2 regions of the Conexibacter sp. W3-3-2 genome follow, and region 1 is predicted to be linked to the other one. Evidence: riboswitches for the same ligand, from Rfam matches in the RefSeq annotation. Region 1 holds a riboswitch; the other holds the start of a gene.
What was found. Region 1 has a riboswitch for cyclic di-GMP ahead of GKE82_RS12870 (hypothetical protein). Riboswitches for the same ligand answer to the same signal wherever they lie in the genome.
Positions count from the first base shown of each region.

Region 2: it holds a riboswitch for cyclic di-GMP, as region 1 does, so the genes downstream of both, GKE82_RS30330 (type IV pilin protein) here and GKE82_RS12870 (hypothetical protein) in region 1, are expected to answer to the same signal.

Region 1 covers NZ_WLYW01000001.1:2,641,829-2,652,866, forward strand. Annotated here, with positions in the region: gene GKE82_RS12825 (hypothetical protein) at 1-2,255, opposite strand, end outside; gene GKE82_RS12830 (plastocyanin/azurin family copper-binding protein) at 2,339-3,073, opposite strand; gene GKE82_RS30790 (multicopper oxidase domain-containing protein) at 3,070-4,113, opposite strand; gene GKE82_RS12840 (plastocyanin/azurin family copper-binding protein) at 4,123-4,587, opposite strand; gene GKE82_RS12845 (hypothetical protein) at 4,594-5,226, opposite strand; gene GKE82_RS12850 (pectinesterase family protein) at 5,286-5,933, opposite strand; gene GKE82_RS12855 (cupredoxin domain-containing protein) at 6,031-6,387, shown strand; gene GKE82_RS12860 (hypothetical protein) at 6,492-7,259, shown strand; gene GKE82_RS12865 (RNA polymerase sigma factor) at 7,338-8,660, shown strand; cyclic di-GMP riboswitch class I at 8,740-8,817, shown strand; gene GKE82_RS12870 (hypothetical protein) at 8,832-9,857, shown strand; gene GKE82_RS12875 (hypothetical protein) at 9,926-10,351, opposite strand; gene GKE82_RS12880 (DNA glycosylase AlkZ-like family protein) at 10,369-11,038, opposite strand, start outside.
Region 2 covers NZ_WLYW01000001.1:268,476-279,513, forward strand. Annotated here, with positions in the region: gene GKE82_RS01315 (hypothetical protein) at 1-1,117, opposite strand, end outside; gene GKE82_RS01320 (PilW family protein) at 1,820-2,464, opposite strand; gene GKE82_RS01325 (hypothetical protein) at 2,464-3,345, opposite strand; gene GKE82_RS01330 (hypothetical protein) at 3,496-3,690, shown strand; gene GKE82_RS01335 (acyltransferase) at 3,694-4,452, opposite strand; partial or broken gene GKE82_RS31155 (acyltransferase family protein) at 4,469-4,828, opposite strand; gene GKE82_RS27680 (hypothetical protein) at 4,825-5,208, opposite strand; cyclic di-GMP riboswitch class I at 5,328-5,409, shown strand; gene GKE82_RS30325 (type IV pilin protein) at 5,497-5,892, shown strand; cyclic di-GMP riboswitch class I at 6,075-6,163, shown strand; gene GKE82_RS30330 (type IV pilin protein) at 6,247-6,642, shown strand; gene GKE82_RS01355 (glycosyltransferase 87 family protein) at 6,702-7,862, opposite strand; gene GKE82_RS01360 (prepilin-type N-terminal cleavage/methylation domain-containing protein) at 8,009-8,206, shown strand; gene GKE82_RS01365 (fibronectin type III domain-containing protein) at 8,203-9,789, shown strand; gene GKE82_RS01370 (PilW family protein) at 9,786-10,691, shown strand; gene GKE82_RS01375 (hypothetical protein) at 10,688-11,038, shown strand, end outside.

The DNA.
Region 1 (11,038 bases):
CTCCCGGCGCGGCGCGGCACGAAGTCGAGCACCGCGACGCCGCGCAGGTTGGCCCGCGCCCGGGCGGCCACCTCGCCGTCCGGGCCGAACACCTCGACGAGCGCGTTGTCGGCGACCGCCCCGGTGGCGGTCTCCCGCACGGCCACGGTCAGCTCGTTCCCGACGTTGCGCGTCAGCTTCGCATCGGCACCGAGCGGGACCCGGTTGCTCCGCGTGATCCCGTCACCCTCGGAGTAGGTGACCATGAAGTCCGTGTCCGAGCGTGGTCGGGTGACGGTCAGGATCGCCTCGTAGCGCAGCGGCTTGCGGCTGGTCCGCGCGAACCGCACCGCGGTGACGGTCGTGCGCGTCGCCCGGGCGGAGAACGCGAAGTTCACCTCGACGTCGCAGGCGAACCGGTCGAGCAGCTCGTTCGCGGCCCCCTCGACCCGGGCGCCGGGTGCGAACTCCGCGCCCTTGAGCGCCTCGGCGAGCGTCAGCGGGTCGCGGCCCTGCCGCGTCACGACGGCGTCGGGCGCGCAGCGCGGCCGGCCCTTGACGTCGAGCACCGGGTCCCACGCCGCGAGCTCCACGATGACCGGGGTCAGCGCGGACCCGCGGACGGTCGTCCCGGCGGCGGGCACCTGCCGCACCGCGCGGCCGGGCCGGGCCTGAGCGGAGATCCGCTGGGCGGCCGCCTTCGTCAGCCGGGCGACCCGCAGCGTGACCGGGAGGCCCTCGGCGTTCAGCCGCGCCGACAGCGCCGCGGTGCCGAGGCCGGCGTAGGGGGCGCGCAGCAGGTCGGGCATCTTCCGCTCCACGCCGGTGTTGAGCAGCTGCAGGCTCACGGCTCCCGGAGCGGGACCGCCACCACCGGCGGGCGGCGTCGTGCCCCCGCCGCCACCGGCGGGCGGCGCCACGAGGTCGGGGCCGAGGCCGACCAGGGCGAAGCGGACCTTGCCGTTGCGCACGACACGGGCACCCGCCACGGCCACGCCGTCCGAGGTGAGGGCGACGGGCGGCCCGCCGAGCTGCGGGCCGGAGCTGCCGAGCGGCAGGACGGTCGCACCCTCCTCGACGGCGGAGAGGGCCACCACGCCCGCGGGGTCCAGCCCCCCGTCGAGCGAGCCGTCGGCGTTGTACCGCGCGGCCGCCAGGTAGGGGACGAGGCCGCTCGTGAACTCGCCGACGACGACGAGGTCCTCCCCGTCGAAGGCCAGGCCCGCCCAGCTGCTGGCCGCGTCGACCGGGACGCCGCTGATCGGGGAGGGCATCAGCACGACGCCGTCACCGTCGAAGCCGGTGACCGGGGCGCCGGTCGCGTCGAGTCGCGCGACGAACCCCGCGCCGCCGTTCACCGCGGAGCCGGACACGGCGACGCCACCGCCGGGCGCGACCGCGATGCGGTCGGTGAGGACCTGCCCCAGCCCGGGCACCGCCGCGGTGAACTGGGCGGCGAGGCCGGAGCTCAGGGCCAGCACGTCCGCGGTCCGCGCGGCGTCGTCCTGGAGGTTGCCCAGCACGTAGATACGGCCCGTGCCGAGGTCGGTGACGAGGTCGGTGACCCGTGGTGTCGGGTCGGCGACCGTCGTCTCGACCGGCGCCCCGCTGACCCCGGCCTCGCTGATCGTGCGCGCGGCGACGCGGCCGGTCCCGCCGAGGTCGAACGCGACCGCGGTCACGACGCCGCCACCGGGAGCGAGGTCGATCCCCGCCGTGCTCGCCGGGTCGAGCCCGGTGGACACGTACGCCTGGGTGGACACGCCGTCCCCGTCGAACGTCGTGTCGACCTCGCCCGCGGCGGTCAGGCGGACGACGACGTCGTGGTACTGGCCGGCGTCGGCGTACGCGACCTGCACGTAGGTCCGCCCGCCGTCGTCCACGACGAGGCCGCCCCACTCGACGGAGAACGGGTCGGGGATGTCGTCGACGGCCGTGCCGCCGAGCAGGTCCGCGTCGATCGTGGCCACGCCGTCGCCGCTGAAGCTCGGATCGAGCGCCCCCGTCCGCGTGTGCCGCGTGACGGCGATGCCGAAGCCCTCCTCGAACCCGCCGGAGACCAGGCGGCCGTCGGGGTCGACGTCGAGGTCCTTCAGCGCCCCGACGTTGTTCGCCTGACCGACGTCGGTGACCGTGACGCCGACGCCGGTCGTCCCGAACCCGTTGGACAGGAAGCCCGGCGGCGCCGCGACGGCGCTCGAGGCGGTGACGGCGAACGCCGCAGCGGCCGCTGCGGCCACGCGCCGCGCGCGTGCCCCCGACGATGTGATCCCCATCGGTCGAAGGTAGATGATGGCGCGCCACCACCGCAACGATGGCCGCGTTTCCGGCCGATCGAACCCCCGCCAACCGGACCGGCTCAGCGCACGGTGAACGGCACGACGACGTCGCCGCTGCGGTTGTTGTCCGCGTCGGCGGCGACGAGCAGCGCGCGGTAGCGCCCGGGCTTCAGCCGCGCCTTGCGCAGGACGCCGCTGAACGCGTAGTCGTTGTAGCCGACGAAGCCGTCGAAGGTCCGGGTGCCGGCCAGGCGCCAGCGCCCCCGGACGAGCTTCTCGACGTCCAGGACGATGCGGGCGCGCTCGTCGAGCTCGAACCGCAGCGTGCCGCGCGCCCGGCGCAGGACCGGGCCGCGCGCCCACCGCGCCTGCGTGAGCTCGGGGGCGCGCCGGTCGACGTTGACGACCGGCACCGGGTCCGGCGACGGCGCCTCCGGCCGCCCCGGGTTCGGGCTGACCGTCACGCGACCGCGGACGATCCCGTGGAGCTTGCAGACGAAGTCGTACACGCCCGGACGGGTGAACTGCCCGGTGAACGTGAAGCCCGGCGGGTGGTCCGGCGCCGCGGTCCCGGGGTCGGAGTCGATCCCCGACGTGTTGCCGGCGACCGGGCCGACCGAGTGCTGCGTGTCGGGCCCGACCCAGTGCCAGGTGACCTTCTCGTTCAGGTCGATCTGGACGTCCTGGACGCTCCACTGGAAGTTGCCGATCGCGATGTTGCGGTTCGCCGCGTCGGCCGGCAGCGCCGCCCCCAGGAGGACGGCGGTGCCGGCGGCGAGCGGCAGGACACGGCGGACGGTGCGCACGGCGATCACGGCTCGACGATGTACCAGCCGCTCATCCCCTCGTGGAGATGGCTGAAGACGTGGCAGTGGTAGAACCAGCGGCCCGGGTTGTCCTCGGTGAACTCGACGGTCAGCGAGTCCGCCGGGCCGAGCGTCTCGTTGTCGACGACCTTGCCCGCCGCGTTCTTCCAGCGGTGCCCGTGCAGGTGGTACGTGTGGAAGTTCACGTCCATCGCGGTGATGTGCTGCGCCACGCGCTGCCCGACCTTCGCGCGCAGCGTCGGCGTGTTGCCCGTGTAGGCGCGGCCGTTGATGCACTGGAAGCCGCGGGCCAGGCCCGAGGTGGCGGTCGTGATCTGGTGGAACACGAGGTAGTGGTCGACGTCCGGCCGGGGCGCGCCCTTCTTGCGGACGTTGATGAAGCCGAACAGGCCCTTGTAGAGCGGCATCGGGTCCATCGGGCCGTGGTCGTGGTACGGCCACACGCCCTCGGTGCCCTCCTTGCAGTCCCAGACGTACTGGAACGTCTTGCCGGGCTGCACGAACCCGCCGGGATCGGTGAACTGCCCCTTGTAGGCGCCGTCCATCTCGGGCGTGTACTGCACGCCGTGCGGGTGCATCGTCACCGGGATCTTCAGGTCGTTGCGGAAGTTGACGACGAGCGTGTCGCCGGTCTCCGCCTCGAGCACGGGGCCGGGCATCGACACCGGGCCTTTCGGAGCGCCGAAGTTCTCCGTGTACTCCCGGTAGAACCAGCCGGTGAACTTCGTGCTCCCGGTGATCTTCTTGTTCATCATCTCGTCGCGCTTGGTCGGCACGATGTTCCATCGGGCCTTCGTCGCGACGATCCAGTACTCCCGCCGGGTCCCGCCCGGCGCCGGGGTCGGCGTCTGGGCGGGGGTGAGCGGGTTCTGCCGCGCGGAGGCGCGGACCTTCGGCGGGACCTCGATCCCGGCCGAGAGCTTCTCCAGGTCGGGCTCGGGCCCGTCGGAGGCGATCTGCTGCCCGGCGAGGGTGCAGACGAACGCGCCCGCACCCGCTCCGAGGAACGCTCGGCGATCGAGGTTCACGCCGCCCTCCTAGGAGGCCTTCTTGACGACGAGCTTCATCTTCATCGTGCCGGAGTGGAACGTGCAGTAGATCTTGTACGTCCCGGGCTTGCTGATGACCTTCTTCAGCGACTTGCCCTTGATGTCCTTGTTCTTGGACTTCGGCCCGATCGTCACGGTGGCACCGGTCGCGAACGGCTCGGACTGCCACTGGATCTTGCCGCCCTTGGAGTAGGCGAAGTCGTGGGTGTCCCCGATGTCGTCGGGCCACACGAACTTCACGCTGTCGCCGGCGTTGATCGTCAGCACCGGGTCACCGGCACCGTCCTTCTTGGACTTCTTCTTCGCGCCGCCCGCCGGGATGAACTCCTCGGCGCCGTGCTGGATGGAGTACGTCTTGGGTGCCGCGGCCAGGGCCGGCGCGCCGAGCGCCAGCCCCGTGATCGCGACGAGCGCCAGGGACGCGGTCCGCTTCGTGCGCTGCTCGTTGCTCATGCGGGTTCAGCCTCCCTGCCCGTCGATGGGCGTGCGGTCGGCGCGCGGCGGGTGCGGATGCTTCTTCCACGACTCCTCCTGCGCCTCGGTCTTGGTCAGGTAGTCGGCCACCTCGGCGACCTGGGCGAGGTCGGTGGCGTTCTGCGGGTTGTTGCAGCCCGGGTACAGCAGCGGCTGCGGCAGCGCCCCCGCGTCGTAGGTGGTCCCCGCCGACTGGTTCTCCCAGCAGTTCCCGCTCCCGGCGCCGTCGTTCCAGACGTCGGTGCCGTTGGCGTCGTCGTAGGCGGCGCCCATGACGTTGAAGCGGACCTTGTTGTTGCGGTTCGTCGCCGGCGCGTAGGTCGGGTCGGACACCGTCATGATGCCCCACTTGAAGTTGCCGAAGACGAGGTTCGCGCGGACGTCCCAGTTCGTGGTGCCGAGCAGGACGATGCCCACGCCGGTCGGGTACTGGAACGAGCCGGTCGCGGCCGGCAGCGGCTTGACCTTCGAGCCGGCCTTGAAGTAGTTGAAGTTGTTCCAGTAGACGAGGTTGTCGGTGACCTTGCCGTCCTGGGCCGGCGGGAACTTCTCCGAGCCGAGCGTGTTCGGGGCCACGCCCGCACCGTTGTTGTAGAACTCGGAGAACTGGATCGTCACGTACTTCGAGTTCGTGCCGGAGTAGCCGAGGACGTTCTCGTAGCCCTCGACGTGGCTGATCAGCGACGGCTTGGGCTTCTCCTGGAACGGGGTCTGCCCGATGTAGAAGGCGGAGTCGCCGTGGCCGTAGCCCTTGAGTAGGTCATGCGGCCGCCGATGCAGTTGAACGCGTAGAGGCCGTAGGCGCGGTTGAAGCCGGCGATCAGGCGGTCCATCACGTAGCCGTCGCAGTTGCGGACGAAGAAGCCGTTGGCCGGGAAGTTCTGCGCGGTCATGTTGCGCATCTCGACGTTGTCGGCGCCGTCGACGAAGATGCCGTTCTGGGCGGGGTTGCCGTCGGGGCGCTTGGCGCCCTTGCCCTCGAGGACGACCTCCTCGGGCTTCGTGCCGAGGCCGATGATCTTCAGGTTGTCCTTGGTGTCCTTGACGTCGACACCCTCGGTGTAGGTGCCCGGCTTGATCTTCACCGTGGCGCCCGCGGGGGCGGCGTCGACGGCCTTCTGGATCGAGCTGAACGGGCAACCGCGGCGGCAGACGGTGAAGTTCGTGACCTTCTTGGTCGCCTTCTTCTTCGTCGCCTTCTTCTTGGCCGGCTTCTTCGTGGCGGCCGACGAGGCCGTCGGACCGGCGGCGGTGGCGGCGGCGACGGGCCCGACGGGCACGATCGCCAGCGCGGCCAGCGCGGCGGTCAGGGTGATGCGCTTCATGTGGTGTGGCTCCCTGGTGCGATGAACGCGGTGAACGGTCGCGTACAGTAGTGGAAAGCTGGACGTCTGTCCAAGGTTTCTGTCCTACGATTCGACCGTGTTCGTGCTGCAACGTCGCGCCCTGCTCGTTCTTGCGCTCCCGGCCCTCGTCGCGGCGGGCTGCGGGGACGACGAACCGACCCCGGCGGGCACCACGGTCGACGTGGTCTTCGCGGCCGACGGCCTGCAGGTCACGCCGACGACCGTGCCCTCCGGCGAGGACGTGACCCTGCGCGTCTCCGCGCAGGACGGCCGCCCGCACGGCGTGACGCTCGACGGCGCCCCCACCACGGTGCGCGTGGTCGTGAAGCCCGGCGAGACCCGCCAGACGCCCGCCGGCGAGCTGCCCGACGGCACCTACCGCGTCGCGCCCGACGGCGCGACCGAGCCGGTGCCCGTGACCGTCGGGCCCTGAGCGACCGCCGCGACCGAGCGGCGCGGTGACGGATCTCCCCCTCCGGGACACGGACGCGACCGTACCGGCGTCACGCGTCGCGTGCGCGAGGCATACTGCCCACCGTGTCGTCCATCCGTCGCGTCCCGATCGTCGCGCTCGCCTGCGCCGTCGCCCTCGGCGCCGCCGGCTGCGGCGCCTCGGAGAAGCCGGAGCGCATCGCCCGGTTCACGATCGAGGCGCCCGAGCTCTCCCCGATCAGCCTGCCGACCTCGAGCCCGAGCGACGCCCCGGACGCGCCCGCACCCGCGTCGGCGACCGGGACGACCGCGGCGCCGCGCGGGGACGGCGGCAGCGACGGCACGCGCGTCGCCGAGGGCGCCCCGACCGACGCGGAGATCGCCGCCGAGCTGCGCCAGGCGTTCAAGACGCCCGAGGGCGAGCTGGCCGACCCGGACCGCAGCATCGTCGACACCGCGACCCTCGCCTCCGGCGGCATCGCGACCGTGCCGCCGAGCGCCCCGCCGGAGGTCGCCGCGATCATCCGCGCGGCCAACCAGGTCGCCACCAAGCCGTACATCTACGGCGGCGGGCACGGCCGGCTCGCCGGCGAGACCTGGGTCGACAGCGGCTACGACTGCTCCGGCTCGATCTCGTTCGCGTTCGCGTCCGCCGGGCTGATCGACGCCCCGATGGTCAGCGGCGCACTCGCGAAGTGGGGCAAGCCGGGCCCGGGCAAGTGGATCACGATCTACGCCAACGGCGAGCACGCCTGGATGACCGTCGGCGGCCTGCGGTTCGACACCAGCGGCCTGCGCGAGCGCGGCTCCCGCTGGCAGACCGCCAGCCGCAGCACCGCCGGATTCACCGTCCGGCACCCGCCCGGCCTGTAGAGGTCCCCATCGGGCATCCGCCGGGCCGCGCGCCAACGCGCTGAAGTTCGGGCCCTCCCGTGCCGATAGCGCGGGACGATGGCGCTCGCTCCCACACGTCCCGACGGCTTCGAGACCCCCGGACGCTCCCGGCCGGACCGGCCCCCGCGCCGCTGGCGCGCAGCCTCCGACGAGTTCCTCGTCCGGGCCGCCGCCCGCGGCCACGAGGGCGCGCTCGCCGCCATCCACGACCGCTACCGCGCGCCGCTGGAGCGGTACTGCCGCACGATCGTGCTGCAGCACCACGACGCCGAGGACGCCGCCCAGTCCGCGCTGGCGGCCGCGCTGCGCGCCCTCGCCGACGGGCGCGCCCGCCCGCACGCCCTGCGCGCCTGGCTCTACCGGATCGCCCACCGCGAGGCGCTCGCCGTCCTGCGCCGGCGCCCGCCGGCCACCGCGGGGGACGACACGGTCCTCGCGCTGCTGCCGTCGCCGCGGCCCGACCGCGTCGACACGCGCGCCGACCTCGCCGAGCTGCTCGGCGACCTGCGCGCCCTGCCCGAGCGCAGCCGCAGCGCCCTGGTGCTGCACGAGCTCGCCGGGCTGTCGTTCGACGAGATCGGCGAGACGCTCGACATCTCCTCCGCCGCCGCGCGGCAGGCCGCCTACGAGGCCCGCACGAAGCTGCGCGCCGGGCGTGCCGAGCTCGCCGCGCTGTTCCCGCTCGGGCCCGCGCTCGCGCTGGCGGGCAGCGCCGCGGGCGCCGGGGCGGCGGGCGCCGCCGGGGCGGCGACGGCCACGGGCGGGGCCGGCGCCGCCGGCCTGCTCGGCGGGATCTTCGGCGGGGCGGGCGTCGCGGCGAAGTGCGCCGCCGTCTGCGCGACCATCGGCGTCGTCGGCGCCGGGTCCTACTCCGTCACGCACCCGCCCGCCCCCGAGCGCGACCGCGACCGCCCCGCCGTCGTCGAGCGCGCCGAGTCCCGGCCCGCCGCGGACGACCGGGCCGCTGCGAGCCCGGACCCCGATCCGGTGGCCGCCGCTCGCGAGGCCGACGCCGCGCAGCGCGCCGCGGCACAGCGCCGCGCCGACGCGCGCGCCGCGCGCCGCGAGCGCGCCCGCCGCGCCGCCGCCCGCGACGCCCGCGCCCAGGCCCGCGCCCGGACGCTCGAGCAGGCCCGTGACGACCGCCACCGGCAGGCCGCGAGCACTCCCGCCACCCCGGCGGCGGCACCCGAGCCCGAGCCCGACGTCAGCGGCGTCGACGTCGAGGAGAGCCCGACGGGCGGGGCGGCCGATCCCGCCGCCACGGCGACGACCCCCGCTCCCGCGACCACGGCGGCGACCGCCCCGGGGAACGCGGTCGGCTCCGGTGAGGTCACCGGCGAGGCCAGCGAGGACGTCGTCGCCATCACCGTCGAGTAACGCCGACGCGCCACCTTCGCGGCGGGGCCTGACATTCGCCCCGCCACCCCCCTCTGCAGTGGTGAGGCACATCACGCGCCTCGGTCCAAGGCACACCCGTCGTGAGACGGGGTCGCAAAACCAGGGGCCTCCGCCCGGAGGTCGCCCAGTCGCCCGAGAAGGAGCACCCAGATGACCCGCATGTCCCGCCTCGCCGCCACGGCCCTCGCCGCCGTCGCGATCGTCCCGGCGACCGCCCAGGTCGCCAACGCCGACGTCAAGGCCACCGCCAGCGCGAGCGCCACGATCGACGTCGCCAGCCACCTCAAGAAGGCCAGCACCGCCACCGCGAAGCTGTCCGCCCACATCGAGGCCGGCCGCGACGGCGCCGCGCTCAAGGTCCTCAAGGTCGTCCGCCGCGAGACCACCACCGCCGCCCGCGACGCCCGCCGCCTCGCCCTGCGCGTCACCGGTGATGCGTCGGCCGAGCGCGCGATCTGGGCCCTCACCGCCGCCGGTGCCGCCCAGTCGCAGGCCGCCGGCGCCTACGTCGACCTGCTCGTCGACACCGACGGACGCCTCCAGCTCTCCCTCGCCGGCGCGCTGCCGTCGAGCGTCGCCAGCCGCGACGCGGTCGTCCAGTCGCTGACGACCCTCCTCGACAAGCTCAAGGACCCGGAGCTCCAGGCGCTCGCGTCCCAGGCGCTCGCCGCGCTCGCCGCGCAGACCCCGTCGACGCTCGACGAGCTCGCCGACATCCCGGTCGACCAGATGCCCGTCCGCGTCGCGAACATCGTCAAGACGGTCATGGACACGACCACCCAGGCGATCGACCTGCTCACGCAGCGCATGTCCGCGCTGATCCCGACGCTGCCGACCGCGGCGCAGGCCCCGATGACCCAGGCGCTCGCCTCCGTCGGCCAGATCCTGAAGACCGTCACCGACGGCGTGGCGCAGATGTCCACGAGCATCGCCGGCTCGATCCAGCAGATCATCACCGCGCTGAAGCCGGCCGCGGCGGCCGCCCCGAACGCCGGCGGCGAGATCGACGCGGACGTCGAGACCGCTGCGCAGCTCGACGGCTCGGTCAACGTCTCGATGCCGAGCCTCGGCAGCCTGATCCCGAACCTCAGCGGCGTCGTCCCGGGCTTCGGGAGCTTCATCAACAACCTGCTGGGCAACCTGCCGTTCGTCGGCGCGCTGCTCGGCGGCCGCTAGGACCCGGCGGCACCGTCACGGCCCGGTCGCGCCCCGCGCGACCGGGCCGTCGTCGTTCGCGGGCGCCCTCAGCGGATGCGGAACGACCGGATCGCGCCCTCGACGTTGCAGTCGCTCTGCGCGGCGCAGTCGATCCGGTAGGCCTGCCAGTAGTAGCGGCCCGGCTTGTTGAGGAAGTAGTCCTCCAGGGCGCTGTAGGTCTCGGTCTTCTTCGAGAACGTCGAGCCCTTCTTCCCCATCTTGCGGAAGTAGAGGTCGTCCTTGGCGGCGAGCGTGCCGTCCTTGCCCTTCTTCTTGGACTTGGAGACCTTCAGGAAGACGGCGCCCTGCCCCCGCGAGCGGACCTTGAAGGTGAACGCCTTCCCGGCGGTGAGGCTCTTGCCGTTGGACGGGGCCAGCGGCGTCGGCCCGCCGGTGGCGGCGGTCGCGGACGTCCCGGTCGCCACGAGGGCGGTCGCGGCGGCCACGGCGAGGATGCGTGCGGGGCGGCTCATGGTGAGAACCGTAACCCTCAGGCGACCCGTTCGATGCGCACGTCGCGCGCGCCGCGCAGGCGCGCGAGCGCGTTGAGCGCCTCCTGCGCCGCGCCCCGGGCGCCGCGATCCTCCAGGTGGAGCGTGTGGACCCGCAGCACCCCGCTCTCGCGGTCGTGGGCGGCGTCGGCGCGGGCGACGAGCCGCTCGCCGTCGAGGATCGGCAGCACGTAGTAGCCCCAGCGGCGCTTCGGGGGCGGCACGTAGATCTCCAGCCGGTGGTCGAAGCCGAACAGCGTCGCGGTGCGCGCGCGGTCGCAGAGGACGTTGTCGAACGGGGAGAGCGCCAGCCGGCGCGTGCCGGGCTCGAGGGCGGAGGCGGTCGCGAGATCCTCGCGACGCGCGTACCACGGGCCGCGCAGCAGCTCGCCGTCGTCGCCGCGGACCGCCACCGCGGTGAGCGGACCGCGCGGCCCGCTCAGCGCGGCGAGCGTGCCGGGCAGGTCGTCGTAGCGGTTGCGGGTGAAGTGCGCGCGGACGTCGGGGCCGCGCGCGACGCCGAGCATGCCGACGGCACGCTCGACCGCCCGACGGGTGATGCGCGACGACGGGATCGGCGCGACGTCGGTCAGGTCGTCGGGCAGGCACCGCTCCAGCAGGTCCCAGCGCCGCGCGCTCGTCGCGGTCGGGGACGGGCCGCGGTCGGCG
Region 2 (11,038 bases), 2.4 Mb from region 1:
TCGCCGTGTAGCTCGTGAGCACCGAGGTCAGCGCCCCGACGACGTCGGAGGTCAGGGCCGGCAGCGACACCGTCTGGGTCTCCTTCGTCGTCCAGGACGACCAGGCGTTCCACTCCAGGCAGACGACCAGCCAGGTCTTGCACGTGCGGGTGCGGCGCTCGGAGACCGGGACGGCGACGTCGCCGCCGGTCGCGAACAGGTTCAGCAGCTGGCTGTTGGTGAGCGTGCCGAGCTGGTTGGTGAGCGCCTGGCATCCGGTCAGCGAGGAGGCGCCGCCCGGGTAGCGGACCTCCTCCTGCACGCCGGCGACGAGCCCGAGCGTCTGCCCGAGCAGCTGGCCGACCCCGGCGAGCGTGCTGCCGAGGACGTTCAGCACCGGTCCGAGGACGGGGATCGAGCAGGCGCCGCCCAGCAGCGCGGGGGCGGCGGTGCTCTGGCTCGTCAGCGACGGGTAGATGCCGACCGCCCCGCCGGCGCCGTCGGCCCACACCGACCCGGTGACCTTGCCGGTGTTGCCCTCGATCCGCACGACCTCGCGGACGGCGGCGCTCGTGCGCTCGCTCTGGGAGCAGACGCCATCGGATCCGCACTCCTGGAGGTTCAGCGCGTAGACGACGCCGGTGACCGGTCCGGTGATCCGCACGCCGCCGCGGCCGACCACGAGGATCTTGAACGTGCGGGCCGTGCTGAGCGTGCAGTACTGGTTGCCGTCACCGACCTGGCCGAGATAGACGATCGAGTTCTGGTCGGTGGTCTCGGTGAAGCACTCGGGCGCCCCGGACGCGCTCTTCGTGGCGATGCTGCCGCCGCCGGCGACCGTGTCCTTCGTCAGCGTCGCCGCGTCGCGGTAGCCCTGCTGGGCGTCGGCGGGCGCCATCGCCCACGTGCCGAGCGTGAGCGACCGGTCGATCCCGAGCAGGCCGTTGAGGGTCGAGAGCCCGAGGGCGTTGGTGGCGCCCTGCACGCCGGACAGCGTGCCGCTGAGGCACACCGAGCTCGGGTTGTTCAGCGTGTTCAGCAGGCCGCAGCGGATGCCGATCTTCGAGCTCGTCGGGGCGATCAGCGGCTTCGTGCCGAGCACCGAGCCGAGCAGCTGTCCGGAGGCGATGTTGTTCACCGAGGTCGTCGCCTCGGTCGAGAACGAGCCCGTGCCGACGGCGTAGCCGAGCGGGACGGAGAACGGCGCGGTCCCCCTGGCGGATCTTCGTCGCGACGGCGCGAGCGCGCGCCAGCGTCCCGGTGCCGGTGCGGGCCACGCGTGCCTGCGCGCGCACCCACAGCGCGACCTGCGCCGGGCGACGGCCCGACAGCGCGGGGACGGTCCGGGTGAGGAACGACTCGTCCCACCGCCGCTCGCCGTCCTGGTCGATGCGGCCGCCGACGAGGGTCCCGGCGACCGGGCACACGCTGACCCGCCAGGTGGTGCCGAACGCGGCACCGTCGTAGTCCGCGGAGCTCGACGCGAACCGGTCGCGGACCGCGGTGGTGATGCGGCCCTCGAGCGTGGCAGCGGACGCGGTCGTGGTCTGGGCGAGCGTGCCGGTCACGTTCTGGCAGCTGCCCGAGGTCGGCCAGTCGGCGGCGGTCGAGTTGCTCGCCAGCGCCCCGGCGGTGGCGGCCACGACGCCCTCGGCGAGCGCCTGGGCGGCGTCGGCGCCGCGCTGGGCGCGCGCCTCGCGCGTCTGCGTGTCGGTGAGCGCCAGCAGCGCGAGGCCGAGCATGACCATGACGGCCAGCAGCGAGATGACCGGGACGAGCGCCATCCCGGACTCGTCGCGCAGGCGGTGGGGGAGAGCAGCGGGCACGGGGAACTCCTGCTTCACGTGGCGGGACGGTTGCGGAACGAGACGGCGCCGCGCACGACGGTGCCGAGCCCGGTGGATCCGACCCTGCGGGCGACGGCGACGCGGATCCCGACGGCGCGCACGTCGGCGGCGGCCGGCAGGCAGGTCGCGCCGACGCAGGCGTCGGACGCGTAGTCGAAGAGCTGGCCGGGCTGCTGGAGCAGGTCGCGCAGCACGACCTGGTGGGTCCATCCGCCGGTGCCGCCGGTCGCGGCGCACGCTCCGGGGGCGACCCAGGTGTCGCCGGCGCGGCTGGCCCGCACCAGGGAGGACGTCGTGCCGCTGGTGAGCGTGCAGTAGCGCACCCAGCCGGGGACGCTCGTGGCCCCGGACGGCACGTAGGTGGCGAAGACGAGGTCGCTGCGCGTGACCGTCCAGCCGGCCGGGATCGGGCCGATCTGCCCGGTGGCGACCCGCGCCTCGCGCAGCTCGGCCACGGTCGCGCGGACCTGGGCACGGGCGGTGTCCTGGGCGGCGGTCGCCTCGCTCGCGGTCTGCTGCGCGCCGGCGAACCGCTCGAAGCCGGTGAGGACGGCGCCGAGCACGAGGATGCCGAGCGTCATGCCGACGAGCAGCTCGACGAGGGTGAGTCCGCGCTCGTCCCGCAGTCGCGCGCGCATCACGACACCGGCCGGCGCACGAGCGCGGTCTGGGAGATCGAGCGGGCCCGCCCGTCGAAGCCGGTCCACGCGACGGTGACCGCGAGCCGGGTGGTCGTGGCGATCGACGCCTGCGCGCCGCTCAGGGCGGTCTCGACCTGCGTGGGCGGGCAGAGGCCGACGCTCGCGCCGCTGCCGAGCACGTCGAGCAGCCCGGTGACCCCGCCACCGGCCCCGAGCAGCCCGTTGTAGACGGTGTTGACGAGGTTGCTGGACCCGACCGCCGAGCACAGCGCGGTGCTGAGGTCGGGGAGCAGGGCGCCGACGCACGCGTTCAGGCCCGTGATGCCGAGCAGCTGCAGCCGCGCCGTCAGGGTGCCGGGGTCCATCGGATTGAGCTGCTGCGGCTGCAGCAGCTCGAGCGAGCAGCTGCCCGCCGTCCCGGTCCCCGAGCCCCCGGATCCGGTGGCGGGTCGCAGGCAGTCGAACGGGCCCGCGATGGACACGTTCTGGTACGCGTCGGAGAGGGTGCAGGCACGGTAGGAGACGGTGTAGGTCGTGCCGCGCCGGCGCAGCGTCCAGGACTGCGGCGTGCTGAGCGGCGCGGCGCCCGCGGCGGTCGGCGTCGCCGGCGTCACGCCGGTGCTGGCGGCGTCCCCGTCGGGGTCCAGCGCGACCCGCAGGCGGTCCGCCGGACCGGGGGTGGCGGCGAGCCGGTCGATGTCCGTCATGTCGTTGCGGGCCAGGGAGTTCCGGCCGCCGGTCGCCCGCTCGATCATCTCCTGGGCGAGGGCGTTGGCGACGTCGCGCTGCTTGGAGGTGGCGGTCGTGCGGTTGCCGCTGTCGAGCAGCGTCAGGGTCGCGAGCAGCCCGCCGATGAGCAGGGTCGCGGCGACCAGCACCTCCACCAGGGTGAAGCCGGTCTCGTCCCGTCGCGCGTGTGTGATCCGGTCCCGCACACCAGGGATATCGGCGCGTTCGCCGTTCACCACAAGTGGGGGAGGCCAACTGGACGAACGGACGAGGCGCCGCGCCCGCTAGCCTGCCGACCTGTGAGCGACCAGGCCGCAGCGCCCGAGCCCGTCCCGTGCTCCCCCTGCCGGGGGACCGGGAAGCTGATCTCGAACTTCGGGGGCAGCCCGCACGAGGTCGTCTGCCCCTGGTGCGAGGGGACCGGCGTGCAGATCCCGGAGCACGACGCGCAGGCCGCGCGGCGCGCCGCCGAGGAGCAGGCGGCCGCGGGCTGACGCTCAGCGCGCCGACGCGGCGCGCGCCAAGCGCTGCGCGGGCAGCTCGACCCAGCGCCAGCTCGCCGCGGCGACCAGCAGCGTGGGCAGCAGCGCGACGACGGTGGCGCCGAGGGTCGAGCTCGGCAGCAGCCCGACCGACCGCAGCCACACCATCAGCGGCACGTGCCAGAGGTACACGCCGTAGGAGAGCCGGCCCAGCGCGCTGAGCGGCGCCCATGCGAGCAGCCGGGCGCGCGAGGCGGCGCACCACGTGGCGAGCAGGACGAGCGCGAACCCGGCGGCGGCACCGGTGTCCCGCCACTGGCGGCGGTCGTCGAGCCGGCCGAAGTCGGCGGCCCACCAGGCCCCGATCACGACGGCGGCGCTGCCGGCCAGGAGGAGGACCGCCCGGGCGCGCGGCCCGACGGTCCGGCCGTGGGCGAGGACGGCGACCGCCATCCCGAGCGCGAAGTACGTCGCGAACGCCGGCAGCTGCTTGGACAGCACGTAGGCGTCGAGGTCGGGGTTCGCCACCAGCCAGGCGTTGAACGCGACGCCGACCGCGAAGAACAGGCCGCACACCGCCAGCAGCACGGCGCGCGGCGACAGCCCCGTCAGCCGGCGCAGCGCGAGCCACCCGAGGAGCGGCAGCACCGCGTAGAACGTCGCCTCGACGGCGAGCGTCCACATCGGCGGGTCGAGCTTCAGGAGCGTCGAGGACTGCAGGTTCTGCCCGAAGACCGCGAACAGCCAGAGGTCCTCGGCGGGCGGCAGGCGCACCCCCGGGGGAGCCGTCGTGCGGCCACAGCAGGACGATCGAGCCGAGGATCGCCAGGTAGTACGCGGGCACGATCCGTCCGACGCGGCGGATCGCGTACGCGCGCAGCCGGGGCGCGGGATGTCCCTCCAGCGCGGCGCGCACCCAGGGCGAGAACAGGAGGAAGCCGCTGACCACGAAGAACAGCACGAGGCCGAGGCGCAGCTCGTGCAGCGCCCCGTCGACGAACCCGGCGCGCCGCGAGGACATCGGGTCGGTCCCGGCCTTGTACAGCCACGCGTGGTAGACGAGCACCGAGCCGGCGGCGATCCCGCGCAGCCCGTCCAGGGCGGCGTCGCGCGCCGCCGGGCGCACGACGTCGGGGGTGGCCCCGCTCACCGGTCGGCGACCGCCAGCGTCCCGATCTCGCGGCCGCTGTAGCGCAGCGTCACGGGGAACCGGCCGGGCCGGTCGGCGACGAGCAGCAGCTCCCCGTCGAGGCCGGAGCCGACGGCCACGTCGACGCCGAGCCCGCGGATCTCGGCCCGGTCGGCGTCGGCGGAGCGCACGCGCAGCACCACGACGTCCCCGACGCGCGCGCGGACGGCCCGCTCGGCGGGGAGGTTCGCGGTGACCCGGTCGTCCGGGGAGGTCGGGGGCGTCAGCCGCAGCGGCGGCGCGTCGTCGCCGTCGTCGCGCGAGGAGGCCGTCAGCGCGCTGCTCAGCGCGGCGGTCAGCAGCAGGATCGAGAGGAGCAGCAGCAGCCGACGCGCGAGCACGCCCCGATGGTCGCAGATGTCCGCCGACGATCGGGTCCGCGCACTAGGACGAACGTCCATACCCAGTTCTGGGCTCAAGCTCGACGCACGGCCGGTCGATACGAGCCTCGTCAGACCCACGGTGACAAGGGCAAACCGCTCGTGAGGGCGGGACGCAAAGCCACAGGCCTCGACCGCAAGCGAGGACGCTGGGCCGCCACCGGGACCTTTGGGCCCCTCGGCATCGACCCGCGGAGCTGGCACGCAGGGCAACCCACAGGTCCATCGATCCCAGGAGGATCACTCCACATGCTGCACAAGCTCCGCAACGACGAGGGTGGCTTCACGCTCATCGAGCTCCTCGTCGTCATCCTGATCATCGGCATCCTCGCCGCGATCGCGCTGCCGACGTTCCTCGGTCAGCAGAAGAAGGGTCAGGACGCCTCGACGAAGTCCGACGTCCGCAACGCCGTGACGATGGTCGAGTCCTGCCTCACCGAGGCGCCGAACAACTGCGACAACCCCGAGGGGCTGCCCACCGGCGTCACGGTCACCGGCTCCAACGACGGCACCCCCGAGACCTACGTCGTCACGAAGTCCGCGAACGGTCGCTCGTTCACGATCACCAAGACGGGCATCGGCGTGTTCGCCCGCACCTGCAACACCTCGGGCCAGGGCGGCTGCAACAGCACCGGCGGCTGGTAGCACCGCACCGCATCCGACATCGACGTCGTCCCACGGGGCGGGCCTTCGGGCCCGCCCCGTCGGCGTTCCGGGGCCGGACGGGCACGCCGGCCTCGGCGATGTGACTAGAACACCCGTCCATACCCAGTTCTGGGCTCAAGGAGCGGCGCCGCGCCGTCGATACGGACAGCGAGCCAGTTCCACGGTGACAAGGGCAAACCGCTCGCGAGGGCGGGACGCAAAGCCACAGGCCTCGACCAGCAGCACGGGACGAGGACGCTGGGCCGCCACCGGGGCCACGATGGACCCGCCGGCAAGACCCGCGGACTGGCGCGCACAACCACAGGTCCATCGATCCCAGGAGGATCACTCCACATGCTGCACAAGCTCCGCAACGACGAGGGTGGCTTCACGCTCATCGAGCTCCTCGTCGTCATCCTGATCATCGGCATCCTCGCCGCGATCGCGCTGCCGACGTTCCTCGGTCAGCAGAAGAAGGGTCAGGACGCCTCGACGAAGTCCGACGTCCGCAACGCCGTGACGATGGTCGAGTCCTGCCTCACCGAGGCGCCGAACAACTGCGACAACCCCGAGGGGCTGCCCACCGGCGTCACCGTCACCGGCTCCAACGACGGCACCCCCGAGACCTACGTCGTCACGAAGACCTCCAACGGTCGCTCGTTCACGATCACCAAGACGGGCATCGGCGTCTTCGCCCGCACCTGCAACACCTCCGGCGAGGGCGGCTGCAACAGCACCGGCGGCTGGTAGCCCCACCCCCGGCAGGACCGAGTCGCTCCACGGGGCGGGCCTTCGGGCCCGCCCCCGTGTCACGTCCGCGGCCGGTACAGCGTGCGCGCCAGCCAGGCGGTCAGCGGCAGCACCCACGCCATGTAGAGCGCGAACAGCCACGGCGCGTCCTCGAGCGTCTGCCCGTAGAAGCGGACGTGCTCGCCCCAGTAGGAGACCGACAGCAGCAGGATCGCCGCGATCGTCAGGCGCGGCACCCCCGGCCGGCGGACCGCCTCCCAGGACAGCAGCGCGAGCACGAACGGCACCGCGTAGTAGTCGATGTTCCAGGTGTCCAGCACGCAGCGCAGCGAGAACAGCAGCGCGAGCAGCAGCAGCGCGTCGTCGCGACGGCGGTCGGGCCGGCGCCACAGCAGCAGCGACAGCGGCAGCGCGACGAGCACGATCAGCGGGTGCGAGATCGTCGACGCCCAGATCGGCACGAAGTAGCGGTCGCCCTGCGGGGTCGGCTCGCGCGAGCCCAGCGGCCAGAACACGTTGTAGGGGGTCGCGACGCCGTCACTGCCGGTCTGCAGCGCCGCGTTCTGGCTCACCGACGAGAACGCCTGCGGGCTCGACAGGATCCCCGGGAGCGTCAGCGCCGCCGCGATCACCCCGGCGACGAGCAGGACCCCCAGCCGCCGCGACGGCGTGGCGATCAGCACCGGCAGGACCGCCAGCAGCGCCCACTGCTTGGTGGCCAGCGCCAGGCCGAGCAGCGCCGCGGACAGGATCCGCCGGTCCCACAGCGCGGCGAGCACCGCCCCGACGCACAGCGCCCCGGCGAGGATCTCCTCCGGGTGCCCCCAGTGCAGTGCCCGGAACGTCAGCGGGTTGAGGATCGCCAGCGCGGCCACGAGCCACTGCACCGCGGGCCCCTGGCCGACCCGCTCGAGGTGCCGGCGCAGCGCCAGGCCGAGCACGATCCCGCCGGCCAGCAAGGGCAGAGCCCCGACGTAGTAGACGACGTCGAGGTCCTCGTAGAGCACGAGTCGCACGAACGGGGCGCGCACGATCAGCGAGAAGCTGCCCATCAGCGGCTGGATCTGCAGGAAGCCGGAGACGTTCCCGGCGGCGAGCAGGTCGATCGCCTGGCTCGCGTCGGTGAAGTAGTCCAGGCCCGGCTCCATGCCGATCGCGGCGCGCAGCGTCAGCGCGACCACCGCCAGCACGGCGGTGATCGTCAGGGCGCGGGCCGGCATCCCGCGCAGCATAGGCGCCGCGACCGGGCGTCCGTCCCGCTGGCCGCACGCCTCCTCACTTCTGGGGATGGCCGGCATCGGCCGCCCGCCGACGTGACTGCGCGCCCCTCAGCCGCCGCCCGCGGACCGCCGACGCCAGACGTGCCATGGACCGGCCCCTGCCCCTCATGGACGAGGCGGGCTTCACCTTCGTCGAGCTCCTCGTCGTCCTCCTCATCATCGGTGTCCTCGCGGGCATCGCGATCCCCGCCCTCGTCGGGCAGGAGCACAAGGCGCGCGCCGCCGTGCACACCACCGAGGAGCGGACGAGCCTGCTCGAGTCGCGGCTCGCGGAGCTGCCATGAGGCTGCGCGACGAGGAGGCCGGCTTCACGCTCGTGGAGGTCCTCGTCGCCGCCGCGCTGCTCCTCGTCGGCATGCTCGCCACGCTCTCGATGCTCGACATGGCCCAGGCGGTCACCACCACGAGCAAGACGCGCGAGCAGGCCGTGTCGCTGCAGCGCGAGATCATCGAGGCGGTCCGTGCGGTCCCGTACGACCAGCTGACGCCCGGCGGGGTCGGACCCGCGGTGCGCGCCTCCGGCTCGCTCACGGACTCCAACCTCGGGTCCGGCGGCTGGACGATCCGCCGCCGCGGCGCCACCTACACCGTGGCGGTCGGCGTCTGCGCGGTCGACGACGCGCGCGACGGCACCGGCACCCACGACGGCGGCCAGTTCTGCGCGACCGGCGCCGGGACGACCAGCAGCGCCACCTGCGGCACCCTCCTGGGGATCAGCGGGGCGATCAGCGGCACGCCCGCCGCCGCCACCGCCGGGGCCGCGGTCGGGGACTGCGGGATCGACCTGAACCTCGACGGCCAGGTCGACAACCTCACCGAGGCCAGCGTCGGCCTCTGCCTGCTGATCTGCCCGGGGGCCGGGACCGACGCGATGCCCTCGGACTACAAGCGCGTCGTCGTGCTCGTGCGCTGGGCGACCGGCGGCGGCAGCCGCTACGCGCTGCAGGCCACCACGATCGCCAACCCCGGCATGGCCGCCGCGCCGAGCGTCACCGCGCTGAACGCCGCGGGCAGCGTCCCCGTCACGAGCGCGACCAGCCTCGGCTTCAACGCCACGACCTCCTCGGCCGCGGCGAGCGCCGCCTGGTACATCGACGGGACCGCGAAGGGGAACGCGGCCGGCGCCGGGACCGCGTGGACGTTCACCTGGCCGCTGGGCACCGTGTCCTCCGGCAGCACCCCGAACGCCGACGAGGTGCTCGACGGCACCTACCTCGTCGGGGCGAAGTCGTTCGACAAGTTCGGGCAGTTCAGCACCGCCCGCCAGCTCACCGTCACGGTCAACCGGCGCGCCCCGTACGCGCCGCGCCAGCTCGACGCCGGCCGCAACGGGGCCGTCGTCGACCTCGAGTGGCGCCCCAACGCCGAGCGCGACGTCGAGGGGTACCGGGTCTACCGCCGTCCCGCCGTCGGCGCGCCCGTGCTCGTCTGCGGCCCGGTCACGACCACGACCTGCCAGGACACCGCGCCGCCCGCGCTCCCCACCCTCAGCTACTACGTCGCTGCGCTGGACCGCACGACCGGCGGCGCGGTCCGCGAGGGCGCCGCCTCCGCCGACGCGGTCGTCGTCACCGGCAACCGCGCCCCGAACCCACCGACCGGCCTGACCCTGTCGGTCAGCGCCGGCAACCGCGTGCTCAGCTGGACCGCGCCCGCGGTCGCCGACCCGGACCTCGGCGACTCGATCGCCTACTACCGGATCTACCGCGACGGGGCGCTCGTCGCCGACCGCTACGACCGCACCGCCACCGGCACCGAGCTGACCTACACCGACACGCAGTCCGGCGGCGTCGCGCACAGCTACCGGATCACCGCGGTCGACCAGTACATGGCCGAGAGCACGATCGTCGGACCGGTGTCGGGATGAGCGCCGCGGCGACCGTCCGGGCGCGCCTGGCCGCCGAGCGGGGCGAGATGTCACTCACCGGGCTGCTGGTGGCGATCGTGATCTTCGCGTTCATCCTCACCGCGACGCTCACGACCTACGACTCCTACTCGCGCGGCCAGCGGCAGACCTCCGACGTCATCGACGCGCAGCAGGCGGCGCGCGCCGCGATCGACCGGCTCGCCCGCGACCTGCGCAACCTCTCCAGCCCGACCCCCGACCAGCCGCAGGCGTTCGACGCCGCCGGGCCCTACGACCTCGTCTTCAAGACCGTCGACCCCAACGGGCCGAACGCCGGCAGCAACGCCCTGAACGTCAAGCGGATGCGCTACTGCCTGGACGTCGCCAAGCCCGAGGCGGCACGGCTCGTCGCGCAGACGCAGACGTGGACGACCGCGACGCCGCCCGCGGTGCCCTCCACGACCGCCTGCCCCGGCAGCGGCTGGCCGCAGACCACGGTCCTGGCCACCGCGCTGGTGAACCGCGCCGGCGGCCGCGACCGGCCCGTCTTCCTCGTCAACTCGACCGACCTCACCGCGATCAGCGCGGTCCACGCGGAGCTCTTCGTGGACCTCGACACCGCCCGCAACCCCCCGGAGACCACCATGAGCACCGGCGTCTTCCTGCGCAACCAGAACCGCCGCCCGACCGCGGCGTTCACCGCCACCCCGAGCGCCCAGGGGATCCTCCTCAACGGCTCGACCTCCTCCGACCCGGAGGGCGAGTCGCTCACGTACCGCTGGTACGACAACGGCGCGCTCGTCGGCACCGGGATCACCTTCACGGCGCCCGCCGCCGCCGGGACCTCGCACACGATCCAGCTGCGCGTCAGCGACCCTGCCGGCCTCGAGGGCGTCTCCGCCACGCAGGCGGTGGTCGCATGACCCGCCGGCTGCGACGGCGCCTGGGCGCCGAGGACGGCACCGCGATCGTCACCGCGATCGTGCTGCTCGCCGTCATGGTCGGGATCGGCCTGGCGACGATGTCGTCGGTCGACGTGCAGAGCGCCGAGTCCGGGGCGACCCGGCAGCGCGAGTCCTCGTTCAACCTCGCCGAGGCGGCGATGTCCGCGCAGATCTTCCAGCTCGCCCGGGACTGGCCGGGCGGCGGGTCGGCGGTGAACCCGTACCCGGTCTGCACGCGGACCAGCACGGCCGCGCGCTGCCCCGACTCCGCGCAGCTGCTGTCGCTGTTCACCTCCCCGGACATCGACGCGGGCACCCAGTGGTCC